2 regions of the Endozoicomonas gorgoniicola genome follow, and region 2 is predicted to be linked to the other one. Evidence: predicted binding sites of a transcription regulator. Region 2 holds the regulator's gene; the other holds the start of a gene.

Region 1 (7,096 bases), 510 kb from region 2:
AACTGGAAGTCCGCCAGAATCGTCGGGGTTTCATTGCTCATGGTTATTACCCGTTAATCGAAGAAGTAAGAAGCAGCTGGTAGAGTCTGGATGATCCCATTTCAGGGAGGTGATGTCTCTTGCGACTTGTCCGGTGAAAGTTTCGCGTTTGGGATGGTGTTCCACAGAAATCGCACAGAAATCGCACAGAAAGTGGCAGAGGCCAGGTGGCCTGGTTAGCCACCAATCTGTGCCAGCGTGGCTGTGCCACCGGTATAGCCATTTTGCAGAAAATGTTTACCCTGCTTCAGCTGCAGAAAATTCTGGATGCGGTTAATCAGTTCCGGCTGCTGCTGATCGTACTGCAGCAGGTCTCTGAGGTCATAGCCCTGATCGCCGAACAGGCACAGCTGTAGTTTGCCCAGGCTGGTTACCCGAAGGCGGTTGCAATCGTCACAGAAATCCGGTGAGTAGGGGGTAATGAGACCAATGCGACCACGGTATTGCGGGTGGTAATACTCCTGCGCCGGACCTGCCGATTTGTGTCGTGCCACCCTGACCCATCCGCTTTCGAGCAGTTGATCCCGAACCGTATTGCCAGCCAGATGTTGCTGGTTAAAGAAGTCCTGATTGTCGCCGGTTTGCATCAGCTCAATAAATCGCAGGGTGATGGGCTGGTCTTTTATCCAGTTCAGGAAGTCAGGCAGCTGATCGGCATTGTGGCCACGCATCAGTACGGCGTTAACTTTGAAGCCGCTCATGCCCAGCTGGAAACCTCTGTCGATACCGTTCAGGATTTCCTGCAGACGGTTATGACCGGTGATGGTCTGGAAGCCACGGGCATCCAGGCTGTCAACGCTGACGTTAATAGCATCCACCCCGGCTTCCAGCCAGGACTCAATTCGCTCATCCATCCTGTAACCATTGGTGGTCATGGCGACGGTCTGAATACCGGGAATCTGTTTAATCGTCGATACAATGTCGTTAAATTCATGGCGCAGGGTCGGCTCACCACCGGTAATACGCACTTTTTCTACACCCAGCCGGGCGAAAGCACTAATTAATCGTCGTATTTCGTCTACGGTCAGGGATTGCTTATGGTGGTGTTCTCCACACCCGTCAGGCAAACAGTAGTTGCAGCGGAAATTACACAGGTCGGTAATCGAGAGTCTCAGGTAGGGGAAGGTCCGCCCCAGATTGTCTTGCAAACGTAACATCAAACACCTTTCCAAATGCGGGAGGCACTGGCATTTCTGCCAGAACCCTGGTAGCAGCGAGTACATCATTCTGCTACGGCTTCAGAACCATGCCATGGGTTTAGGGACTGAAGCTCGGCGCTCATAATAATAATTTTCAGGGACTATCCTAACGATCTGTGCGGGTGATTTCCATACAGAAAAGCTGCATTGTGAAAAAATGTTTATCATACAGCTCGATTTTTGTTGGCTTTGTTAATTATGAACATTGTAAATTGTCAAACACCTCTAATCGGATTTGCGGCTTACAGTGGCACGGGTAAGACCACGCTGCTGGAAAAGCTGCTGCCCATTCTGGTGGGGCGAAAACTCAGGGTGGGAATGGTAAAAGCATCGCACCATGATATTGATCCGGACAAGCCGGGCAAGGACAGTTATCGTTTGCGGCATGCGGGTGCCACACAACTGGTGTTGAGCACGCCACAGCGGTCTGTCTGTTATACCGAGCGAGACCCGGATACCCCCCGTATGCTTGAAGAACAGCTTCGTTTGCTGGACCTGGATAACCTGGACCTGGTCGTGGTGGAAGGGTTTCGTGATGAGCCTTTTACCAAGATCGAGCTGTACCGGCCCGTTCTCAACAAGCTGCCGTTGCATCCCGGCGACCCCAATATTATTGCCATCGCCTGTGATGATTCTGGCTATCAGCCAGAGCGTTTAATGCCGGTTCTGGATATCAACCATCCTGAACAGATTGCAGACTTTATTGTTGCCACTTTTTTAAAGGAATTATCCCATGACTGATTGCTGTTCAACTCCCGGACTGATGCCCCTGGAGCAGGGACTGGAAAAACTCCGTCAGGAAATTACCCCGGTATCCGGGGTTGAACAGGTCGCCCTGGAGGATGCTCTGGACCGGGTGCTGGCTGAACCTGTTATTTCGCCCGTCAATGTTCCTTCCCACAATAATTCAGCCATGGACGGTTATGCCCTGCGGCTTAAAGACCTGGAGAATACCGATACGCTGCCACTGGCCGGGCAGTCACTGGCCGGCCACCCTTATGCTGGCGAACTGCCTGCCGGACAGTGTATCCGGATTATGACCGGTGCCAGCGTACCGGATAGCGCAGACACTGTGATTATGCAGGAGCAGGTGAATGTAACGGACAACGGTGTTCAGTTTCTGAATAAACCTGAAGTCACCGGTAATAATGTCCGTCTTGCGGGCGAAGATATCCCGGAAGGTTGTAAGGTGTTTGCGGCGGGTCATAGAGTGAGGGCACAGGACCTGGGGGTGCTGGCTTCCCTCGGTGTTCCTGAAGTAAAAGTCTTTCGTCGTGTCAAAGTAGCGCTGTTTTCTACGGGTGATGAGCTGAAATTGCCGGGACAGTCGCTAAGGCCGGGCGATATTTACGACAGTAATCGTTTTGCATTAAAAGCCATGCTGAAGCGTCTGGGCATTGAGGTTATTGATCTGGGGCTAATTGCTGATGATCCGGAAGCGCTGCGTCAGGCTTTTACAAAAGCAGATCAGCAGGCGGATGTCGTCATTACTTCGGGCGGTGTTTCCGTGGGTGATGCCGATTTCGTTAAGGATATTCTGCAGGAAATGGGCACCATGTCGTTCTGGAAACTGGCGATCAAGCCCGGCAAGCCTTTTGCCTTTGGACGACTGCCTGATAGCTGGTTTATTGGTTTGCCCGGTAATCCGGTTTCCGCCACGATAACGTTTCAGCAGCTGGCAACGCCCGCTCTTCTGCACTTGATGGGTACCCGCGCAGCTGGTCTGCAAACCATTCAGGCTGTGTGTAAAACCCCGCTTAAGAAGAGGCCGGGACGGAGAGAGTTTCAGCGCGGTATTCTGTCAACCGGCGCGGATGGGCAGATGGAAGTGGTGACTACAGGCAGCCAGGGTTCCGGAGTGATGCGTTCCATGAGTCTGGCTAACTGTTATATCGTTCTGTCTGAGCAACAGGGTGATGTGGCAGAGGGGGAGCAGGTAACGGTTCAGCTGTTTACTCATCTGCTGATGAATTAACACACTCTTCGCCGCCACTCTTCGCCGCCACTCTTCGCCGCCACCCTGCACCGGTGGCGGCAAATCTCAATCATTCTTATCTGCGGGTACGTTAGGGGCAGGCTTTGTATGGCAGGCAGATGCCGCAATTGCGTTAGTGGTGACCGCATAGTCAGTGTGTTTAATATTTGGTAGCACAAAAAATAGTCAACATTAGTTGACTCAGATCAATTATCGACTGCAAAACATACCTTTATTATCTGCACAGCCTGAATCCTGACTTGCAAGCTCTCGTCCATGTGCCTATTAAAAAACATTTTATTTCAGGAGTTTGCTACTCAGGTCAAACCCAATTGACCGGAGCACTCAATGAAAAACTGGCTTGATGAAACGATCCTGTCGCCTATGAAGCGGCGCCGCTTTATGAAGTGGGGCTCGCTGTTAGGAGGCGCCTCTGTAGTCAGCGCTGGACTGCCGTTAAAGTCTGTTGCCAAAGCTTCTTTTACTGATAAGAAAACCCCCGAAAACAAAACGACCTGGTCCGCCTGTATGGTGAATTGCGGGAGCCGCTGCGCACTGCAGGTGCATACCAATGACGGCGTTATTACCCAAATAGAGTCTGATAATCGGGGTGATGATAAAGTTTTTGGAGAGCACCAGATTCGTGCCTGCCTGCGAGGTCGTTCTATTAAACATCGGGTTTATAATCCGGATCGTCTGAAATACCCGATGAAACGTATCGGTGAGCGTGGTGAAGGGCGTTTTGAACGCATTAGCTGGGACGAAGCCCTGGACTTGCTGGCCGATAAGCTGAAGTACACGATTGACACCCACGGCAATGATTCCATCTTTTTCACCTATGGCACTGGTACCCAAGGCTATCGTACAGATGGTCAGCATGCCCTGCATCGCCTGATGAATATGCTGGGTGGATACCTGAAATACTGGGGTAACTACAGCTGGGGGCAGATTCAGCATGCCCTGCCTTTCACATACGGCGATACCAAGGCCGCTGCTAATGGCAGTTATACCTCAGAAATTAAGAACGCAGATCTGCTGGTGATGTTTGGGTACAACCCGGCTGAAACCCGAATGAGTGGCGGTGGTGAAATTTACGAACACAGTGTGGCTGTGCGTGAGAGAAATGTTCGTACCATCATTATTGATCCTCGTTATACCGACACTATGCTGGGTAAAGAAGATGAATGGATTCCTATTCGTCCCGGAACCGATGCTGCGCTGGTTGAAGGTATTGCCCATGTGTTGATTACCGAGAACCTGGTGGATCAGGCATTCCTGGATAAATATTGCCAGGGCTATGATGAAAAAACACTGCCAGCCAGTGCACCGAAAAATGGACACTATAAAGCTCATATCCTGGGTCAGGGGCCCGACGGTATCGAAAAGACACCTGTGTGGGCTTCTGGCATGACTGGTATTCCAGCCAAAAAGATTATTCAGCTGGCTCGCGAAATTGGTTCTGCCAAACCGGCTTATATCCTTCAGGGTACTGGCATTCAACGTCAGGCCAACGGTGAGCAGTCAGCCCGCTCTATTGTTATGTTGCCCATTCTGACCGGTAACATTGGTCTGCCCGGTACTAATACCGGTGATATGCCTGCGAACTATAGCTATCCGGTGCCAATGATTCCGACCGGAAAAAACCCTGTAAAAGCTGCTATTCCTTTCTTTGGCTGGACGGATGCTATCGTCCGGGGTCAGGAAATGACAGACAAAACGGATGGTGTTCTTGGCGTTAAGCAATTAAACACGTCAATTAAAATGCTGATCAGTTATGCCAGTAATATGTTGGCAAACCAGCATGCTGATATAAACCGCACGAGAGAAATCTTGCGAGATGAAAGCCTGTGTGAGTTTATCGTTCTTCTCGATAACCATATGACACCGAGCGCACGCTTTGCTGATTTGCTGTTACCTGATGTGACGACTCTGGAAAACACAGAGGTCAGCTCCGATGGTTACGCTTCCGGTTCTATGGGTGCAGTTGTACCTCTGGTTCCCGCTATTAAGCCGATGTATGAGTGCCGCAGTGCTTACGATGTGTGTGTGGGCGTGGCGGAACGTTTTGGAATTCGTGAGCAGTATACAGAGGGTCGTACCCATGAGCAGTGGGTTGAGCATCTGTACGCCGGAGCCCGGGCCAAAGATTCCCGTCTACCTTCTCTGGAACAGCTGCGAAAAGACGGTCCTTTAAGGGTAATGGCGCCGGAAGATAACCGGGTTGCACTGGAAGACTTCCGTACTGACCCGGTGAAACACGCGTTAGGGACACCTTCGGGTAAAATTGAAATCTACTCCACCAAGCTGGAGAAGATTGCAAAAGAGTGGGTTCTGCCTGAAGGCGATGTCATCACCCCGATACCGCAATATGTGACCACCTGGGAAAGTCATCTTGATCCGCTGACAGAGAAGTATCCTTTGCAGCTGGTCGGTTTCCACACTAAAGGGCGGGTTCACTCGACTTATCATAACATTCCGGTACTGCGTGAAGCCGTGATGGATGGTGTCTGGATGAACCCAGTGGATGCGAAGGCTCGTGGCATTAAAAATGGCGATCAGGTACGCATCTGGAATGACCGTGGTGAAACCCGGGTTCTGGCTAAGGTCACTCCACGAATCATTCCCGGAGTGATGGCTTTGGGTGAAGGTGCCTGGTACAAGCCGGATCGTAAAGGGGTTGATCGTGGTGGTTGTTTTAATGTGTTAACGAATCAAAGGCCAACACCTTTGTCGAAAGGGAACCCCCAACACACCAATCTGGTTGAAATCGCCAGGGTCTGAGGAGTATTGAACAATGGCTCAAATGGGATTCTATGTCGATACCAGTAAGTGTACCGGCTGTAAAACCTGTCAACTGTCTTGTAAAGACAAAAATGATCTGCCAGTAGGTATGAACTGGCGTCGTGTTTACGAATACTCCGGAGGCGACTGGGTTCAGCACGAAGACGGTACTTTCAGCAATGATGTGTTTGCTTATTATGTATCCATCAGCTGTAACCACTGTGCGCAGCCTGCCTGTACCAAAGCATGCCCGACAGGCGCTATGCATAAGCGTGAAGAAGATGGTCTGGTCGTTGTGGACGACACCGTATGCGTAGGCTGCCGTTACTGTGAAATGGCCTGTCCTTACGGGGCACCACAGTTTAACCCGGTCAAGAAAGTTATGAGTAAGTGCAATGGCTGTTATGAAAGAGTGGCTACAGGCCAGAAGCCAGTGTGTGTTGAGTCCTGCCCGCTGCGTGCGCTGGAGTTTGGCCCGATTGATGAATTGCGTGCCAGATACGGAAACCGTGCCGATATTGCGCCACTGCCGGATCAGACGCTGACCAATCCATCAGTGATTATTGGTACCTCTCGTAATTCCCGCCTGAGCGGTGATAAAGAAGGCAAAATTGAGAACCCGCAGGAGGTAGGATTATGAGTGAGTTGCCTTTGGTTTTCTTCACTGTTCTGGCACAAAGTGCAGTTGGTTTGTTTGTCACTCTTGGCCTGGTTGAAATGCTGGCCAAGCCCAATGAAAAGGTGATGACACGCAGCTTTATGGCCGTGTTTGTTCTGTTGGGTTTGGCTGCGGTGGCATCGACCACCCACCTGGGACAACCTTTCCGGATGTTCAACGTATTGTTCGGTCTGGAACACTTCTCTGCTCTGAGTCTGGAAATTGTGGCTCTTAGCCTGTTTGGTGGTGCCGGTGTCACCTATACGGCTATGCGGCTTTTTGGTATTGCACCAGGATTGCAAAAGCTGGTGTTGCCTGTTGCCATGGTGTTGGGAGTTGTTTTTGTTCTTGCTATTTCAAGAGTTTACACGCTGGCAACAGTACCGAGCTGGAACAGCAACTGGACACCTTTTCAGTTCCTGATGACGGCAGCGGTTGCGGGGC
Region 2 (7,096 bases):
CCATGAAGCCCAGGTGGTCTGGAATCCTGAACAGATACCACTGAGTACCCTGCTGCTGCATATTCATCGTATTGGTTACAAAGCCCACCCATGGCGTGCAGATCGTCAGGAAGCCCTGTTAAAAGAAGAAAATCGTCGTTTTATTAGACGACTGGCACTGGCGGGCATTGGCACCATGCAGGTGATGATGTATGCCATTGCCCTCTATTCAGGGGCGATTACCAATGATATGAGCGACGCTTATCGTGATTTTATTCGTTATATCAGCGCTCTGGTGGCCACACCGGTTATCCTTTATTCTGCCGCCCCTTTCTTTAAGGCAGCCCTGCGCGATCTCAGGGTGCGTCATCTGAGTATGGATGTGCCAGTCTCCATCGCCATTGGCGGTGCTTATATCGCCAGTTTATGGGCCACAATAAACGGCAGTGGCGAAGTGTATTTTGATTCGGTGTCGATGTTCACCTTCTTTCTTCTGATGGGTCGCTACCTTGAGCTTCGAGCCAGACATGCCACATCCAGAGCCGCAAGGGCTCTGCAAAACCTGCTACCCTCCAGCTGCCTGAAGCTGGTTGATGGTGAGTATGTCCGGGTACCGGCGCAAGAGCTGCAAAAAAACGACTTTGTTCGTGTTTTACCCGGCGACTCGGTTCCGGCTGACGGCATTATTACCTGCGGCTCCAGCCGTTTTGACGAATCCATGCTGACCGGCGAAAACCGCCCGGTCGCCCATCAAGGTGGCGACATCGTTATAGGTGGTAGCCTTAATGTAGAGAACGCCATTGAGCTGAAGGTCACCCAGACTGGCGCAGAAACCCGCATGTCTGCCATCATGCAGCTGCTTAACCATGCCCGGCATGACAAGCCGGCTATTGCCAGAATGGCTGACCGGGTAGCCGTTTGGTTTGTTGCTTCGGTGTTGATTGTTGCCACCACCGTCTACTGGTACTGGTCCGCAGCGGCCGCCGAAGACGCTTTCTGGATTACTCTGTCAGTACTGGTGGTCACCTGTCCCTGCGCTCTGTCACTGGCCACGCCTACGGCGCTCACCGCTGCCACTGGACATTTGCACCAGCTTGGTTTCCTGATCACAAAAGGGCATGTTCTGGAAGGTCTTGAGAAGATTACCCATGTTGTCTTTGACAAAACAGGTACGCTGACCCGAGGCAATATAGAGCTGAGTGAAGTGCGTATGGTTAGCCAGAGTCACTCAGAAAGCGATGTAATACAAATTGCTGCGGCACTGGAAGCTCATTCAGAACACCCTATTGCGAAAGCTTTTCAAACGACAACGTCGACGTTATCAGTACAGACAGTGAAGACTTACACCGCACAGGGCGTTGAAGGTGTTATAGACGGCAATGTTTACCGGATAGGCAAACCCGATTTCTGCCTGCCAGACAACAGCCCGGCAAGACCGGAAGGCACTGGTCAGTGGTTACTACTCAGCCAGAACCATACAGCCCTGTGCTGGTTCCGGATGATGGACGACAGTTTGCGTCAGGAAGCCTGCGAAGTGGTCAGCCAGTTACAAAACCGTGGAATAACCGTGACGCTGCTCAGCGGAGACCAGACAAACGTGGTTGCCACTGTCGCTGAAGAGTTAAATATCAACCACTGGCAGGCACAGGCAAGCCCCGACGACAAGCTTGAGTTTATCAGGCAGCAACAACAACGGGGTGAACGGGTTCTGATGGTGGGCGACGGCATCAACGATGTCCCGGTTCTGGCAGGGGCAGATATTTCACTGGCGATGGGTACGGCTTCCGATCTGGCAAAAACCAGTGCCGACGCCGTCCTGCTATCTAACGACTTAAGTCGTTTGCTGGATGCCTGGCAGCTGGCTCGCAAAACCCGTTCAGTCATTCGCCAGAACCTGACCTGGTCACTGCTGTATAACCTTAGCGCACTGCCTCTGGCAGCAGCAGGTCTGATCGCCCCCTGGATGGCAGCCATAGGTATGGCACTGAGTTCACTGATTGTTGTGGGCAATGCCCTGCGCCTGGGTGGACAACAAAAAAACAGCCGTGTCCCGGTTTCTGAGTGCTCAGAACCACCCTCTGTATACAACCCGGCCATAAGGATATAAACATGGAAAGCCTGTTTATTCTCATCCCCCTTGCCGTTCTGTTTATTGCCCTCGCCATCAGGTTGTTTTTCTGGGCAGTAGACAGTGGGCAGTTTGATGACCTCGAAGGTCCGGCTCATAGCATTCTTTATGAAGACAAAACAATAAAGCCAGAAACTGACACATGTCAGAGTAGTGGGAAAAAAAAGCCTTTAGAATCATAAATATGCAAAACACATGATCTTTCTGAGAATAATAAATTACTGGATATATTGAGATGGAGCTAAGCCATACCATGCCTGTTTATCTGACCGCGCTCAGTATCGGACTGCTGGGCAGCGCTCACTGTATTGGCATGTGTGGCGGTATTACCTCGGCGTTAAGCCTGTCGCTTCAGGGCAAAAATCGCTGGCAGACAACGGTCTTAATGCTGACCTATCACCTGGGCAGGATAGGTAGCTATGCACTGGCTGGTTTTATTCTGGGTAGTATTGGCTGGTATCTGGGCGACCTCAGTCGTGGACTTCATCTGGCCTTGCGCGGTGTCGCAGGCATTATGCTGATCGCCATGGGGCTTTATATTAGCGGTTGGTGGCGGGGCCTTATGCGTCTGGAACAGTTTGGTGGACGACTATGGAAACATATTCAGCCAGCAGCCAGTCGTTTACTGCCGATTCGTAATCTGCCTAATGCCCTGACGCTGGGCAGCCTCTGGGGCTGGCTTCCCTGCGGAATGGTCTACAGCACACTGGTCTGGAGCGCCACTCAGGGCAATGCCCTGCAATCGGCCTTATTGATGTGCCTGTTTGGGCTCGGTACCTTGCCCGCTGTCTTTTTAACGGGTCTGTTTGCCAGACAGTTAACCTCGCTGATTCAGGCAGCAGCTACCCGCAACATTGCGGGCGTATTAATGATCCTGTTTGGGCTCTGGGCTATTCCCGGTCCACATCAAAAATGGGTTATGTCTTTACTGGCCATGAGCAGTCACTCAATGTAGCCGGTACGACCTCATCTACCTGACCCTGATCAATTAAATCAAAGAAATGTAAATTACGCACCCTACCTATTGACACACATCAACTTTATCTATCCACCCTTTTCGTAAACTAAAACAACATTTCACAAGGTCGACGGCTGACTGATGACCTGACAAGAACAACATGAGAAAAACTATGAATAACACACCCGTGTGGGATACAGGACTGATTAGCAAGTATGACCTGTCTGGTCCACGCTATACCTCATACCCAACGGCAGTTCAGTTTTCTGAAGACTTCGACAAGCAGCATTATCAGTCCAGCGCCTGGCGTAGTTCAGCCACAGACAAGCCTCTGTCGCTGTATTTCCATATTCCGTTTTGCCAGCACGTTTGTTACTACTGTGCCTGCAACAAGATTGTCACTCAGCGCAAAGAGCAGGCAGACACTTACCTGAACTACCTGTTCAAAGAAATTGAGCTGCAGGCAGACCTGTATAATGACGATCAGGAAGTACAACAGCTACACCTTGGGGGCGGCACGCCCACTTTCCTTAATCAGGAACAGATTTCAGCGTTGATGAACAAGGTATCTGAACACTTCAAACTGTCCCACGGGAGTGACATTGATTACTCCATCGAACTGGACCCTCGTGAAGTAGACTGGCCCATGATGGCGACATTGCGGGACCAGGGCTTTACCCGCATCAGCATTGGCGTTCAGGATCTGGACCCGGTGGTACAGCAGGCGGTTAACCGGGTACAAAGCGAAGCGCAAATTGAATCGGTTCTTGATGCAGCCCGCACCATGGCATTCAAATCGGTTCACATGGACCTGATATACGGGCTGCCGCAACAGACGCTCAGCGGATTCATGACTACCATTGATAAGGTGATCGCGATGCAACCCGATCGTCTGTCGCTGTTTAACTACGCTCACCTGCCACATCGCTTTATGCCACAGCGTCGAATAAATGAGAGAGACCTGCCACCTGCCGATGTCAAACTGCAGATTCTGCAGCAGGCGACCCGCAGGTTACTGGACAGTGGCTATGTTTACATCGGCATGGATCATTTTGCACTACCCGATGACGAGCTGGCAGTAGCACAGGAAGACGGCACGCTGCATCGCAACTTTCAGGGTTATACCACACACAGCCAGTGTGACCTGATAGGTATGGGCATCTCTTCTATCAGCAAGGTAGGCAACACCTATATCCAGAACTATACAAATATGGCTGAATACCAGTCTGCTATCGAGCAAAGTCAGTTGCCGATTAAGCGCGGTCTGAAAATGACCAGAGATGACCAGATTCGTCAGAGTGTCATCAACGAGCTGATCTGCCATTTCAGACTAAAACCAGAAACAATTGAGCAGCAATATTCTATTGATTTTCCCAGCTACTTTCTGTCTGAACTGATCAACTTAAAACCACTGGCACAGGATGGTCTGATCGTCATAACACCCGAAATTCTGGAAGTCACACCGGTAGGCAAACTGCTGATACGAAATATCTGCATGGTGTTTGACCGGTATTATCAGGAGCAAAAAAACACGAAGCTTTTTTCTAAAGTGATTTAATCTGGATATCCTTTTACATAGATCAGAGGTTAGTCGCTCTAACTCTGATCTGTGCAGTGCTCAATAAGCCGACAACAACAATGAAACTCCTGCTTCTTAAAGGGCGTCGTATAAAAAGTCGCAAACACCCTGCTCAAACCCAGAAAAAGGGCAAAGCATTCACTAATAAGACCAGCTATCAGCCGCAACATAATGCGACTTACCGAATTAAGTTCAAAAAACAATCAATATCAACATTCGTAAGTCAACACCGCACTTACACTTTCCAAATATTTTCCATACAATAGTCAGCGTTTTGCATTTAAGACCTTGAGGGCACTCAATGACGTCTAAGCCCAACGTCCGACAACCAAGCCATGTGGCATGCAGGGATTGCAGTCTCAGCTCTCTGTGCCTGCCGCTGGCGTTGAGCGTGAAAGACATTGACAATCTGGATCGAATCATAAAACGCGGCCGCCCGCTGAAAAAAGGGGAACACCTGTTTCTGGAAGGAGACCCGTTCGACAGCGTATACGCTGTGCGTTCCGGGGCTATCAAAACCTACACAGCAACTAACGAAGGTGAAGAACAGATTACTGCCTTCTACCTGCCAAGCGAAATCCTCGGCCTGAGCGGTATGGACACTGACATGTATCCGGTCTCCGCCCAGGCCATGGAAACCACCATGGTGTGTGAGATTCCGTTTGAGCAGCTGGAAATGCTGTCTGACGAATTCCCGGAGCTGGGTCGTCACCTGATGCGCCTGATGAGCAAAAAAATCAGGGAAGACCAGCAAATGATGATGCTGCTGTCCAAGAAGAATGCAGACGAGCGTATCGCTACATTCCTGATCAATCTTGCCAGCCGTTTCCGTCGTCGTGGTTTCTCATCCCAGTCTTTCAGACTGTCCATGTCCCGTAACGAGATGGGCAACTATCTGGGTCTGGCAGTAGAGACGGTTAGCCGTGTTTTCACTCGTTTCCAGAAAAACGGCCTGATTTCGGCTGTTGGCAAGGAAATTGAAATTCGTGACGCAGTTCAACTATGCTCTCTGGCTGGCGGAAAAGCCGCTGATATTGAACAGATCATTGCAATAAACTGATTTGATGTAACCTGTTCACACTGTCGTACAGTCCGATGGCACCGTACGGCAGTGGTTTTCTCCAAGCCATGATCAGCACTTTCACAGCATATGGTTGCCACTTCATGATCATCGACGATTTTTATCTCAAGTCCCAGATTCGTACTGTTCCCGACTGGCCCAAGCCAGGCATTCTGTTCCGGGATGTTTCCACCATTTTTGAAAACCCAAAAGCCTGGCGTGGCGTGATGGACAGTTTTATCCACCGTTACATGGAGCTGGATTTCAGCCATATTGGTGCAATGGATGCACGGGGCTTTCTGATCGGCTCCAACCTTTCCTATGTACTCAACAAGCCTCTGGTTCTGTTTCGCAAAAAAGGTAAACTGCCCGCCAAAACCATCTCGGTAGAATACGATCTGGAGTATGGAACAGCCAGCCTGGAGGTTCATGCCGACAGCCTGCAAAAAGGTGACCGGGTCTTACTGGTTGACGACCTGATTGCAACGGGTGGCACTCTGCTGGCTGCGGTTCAGCTCATTGAAAAACTGGGCGCAAGAACCATTGAGGCGGCAGCGATTATGGACCTGCCTGACCTTGGCGGCTCCCGTCGTCTGCAAAATGCAGGCGTTCCCACCTTTTCGTTGTGCGCCTTTGAAGGGGAATAAGCTCTGTTAGAGTGAGTCAGCAGCTCCTCTTTGTATGGCATCTCTTACAGATTATTTCCAAAATGGCAGATGCTTCAGTATTAAGCCAGTGATACGATAAAACGAGTATTAAACCTCACGAAGGATCAAGGTATGGGAATTTGTGCAAAGGAATTGCGCCATTACGTTGTCCGTCCCACCCTGAAGCATCTCAAAATGTGGAGCCCAACCGCCGAAAACCTGTTGCTGGGAACAGCGGCCAGAGAGTCAGAGCTGGGGTTTCATATCAAACAGGATCATCATCGGGCTCTGGGGATTTATCATATCTCTCCCCGAATGCACCGGAATATCTGGGACTTTTACCTGGCAAAAAGGTCAGAACTGTCGAGCCTGGTCAGAGGCCTGGCCAGCCAGAGAGAATTTCTGTGTCACCCTCACCATGAACTGGCCACCAACCTGTCCTATGCAACGGCGATTGCATGGCTGATCTATTGCCGGACTGAAAAAAGCATTCATTCCTTACCAGAAGACGATATCAAAGGACTGGGCAAACTGTGGCACAACTATTTCCACCGGCATAACCCGGGGTCAGTGCAAAGCTTTGTAGACAGTTATGAAAGGCTGATCACAGGGGAAACCAGCCAGGCCAGTAAAAATCAGGCGACAGCCGTCATTCGAAGTCTTTAATCAACTACGACTATCACGCGCTTCTGCACACTTGATGCAAAGATCGGCATAAGGCATAGCGCCCAATCGGGCGGAGGCG

The links. The regulator FNR, encoded in region 2, switches genes on or off when oxygen is low (the NO sensors DNR and NnrR bind a similar motif). The targets are predictions, from matches to a motif close to TTGATNTANATCAA.
Region 1: the regulator FNR is predicted to act here: its motif matches at 3,410-3,423, upstream of NX722_RS04765 (DMSO/selenate family reductase complex A subunit).

Annotation. Positions count from the first base shown of each region.
Region 1 is NZ_JAPFCC010000001.1:1,029,271-1,036,366, forward strand. It holds gene NX722_RS04745 (TorD/DmsD family molecular chaperone) at 1-41, opposite strand, end outside; gene moaA (GTP 3',8-cyclase MoaA) at 216-1,196, opposite strand; molybdenum cofactor riboswitch at 1,185-1,328, opposite strand; gene mobB (molybdopterin-guanine dinucleotide biosynthesis protein B) at 1,437-1,979, shown strand; gene moeA (molybdopterin molybdotransferase MoeA) at 1,972-3,213, shown strand; gene NX722_RS04765 (DMSO/selenate family reductase complex A subunit) at 3,562-5,994, shown strand; gene NX722_RS04770 (DMSO/selenate family reductase complex B subunit) at 6,008-6,634, shown strand; gene NX722_RS04775 (dimethyl sulfoxide reductase anchor subunit family protein) at 6,631-7,096, shown strand, end outside.
Region 2 is NZ_JAPFCC010000001.1:518,236-525,331, reverse strand. It holds gene NX722_RS02410 (heavy metal translocating P-type ATPase) at 1-2,086, shown strand, start outside; gene ccoS (cbb3-type cytochrome oxidase assembly protein CcoS) at 2,089-2,289, shown strand; gene NX722_RS02400 (sulfite exporter TauE/SafE family protein) at 2,343-3,062, shown strand; gene hemN (oxygen-independent coproporphyrinogen III oxidase) at 3,238-4,623, shown strand; gene fnr (fumarate/nitrate reduction transcriptional regulator Fnr) at 4,946-5,704, shown strand; gene NX722_RS02385 (adenine phosphoribosyltransferase) at 5,809-6,351, shown strand; gene NX722_RS02380 (hypothetical protein) at 6,484-7,017, shown strand; gene NX722_RS02375 (TraR/DksA family transcriptional regulator) at 7,018-7,096, opposite strand, start outside.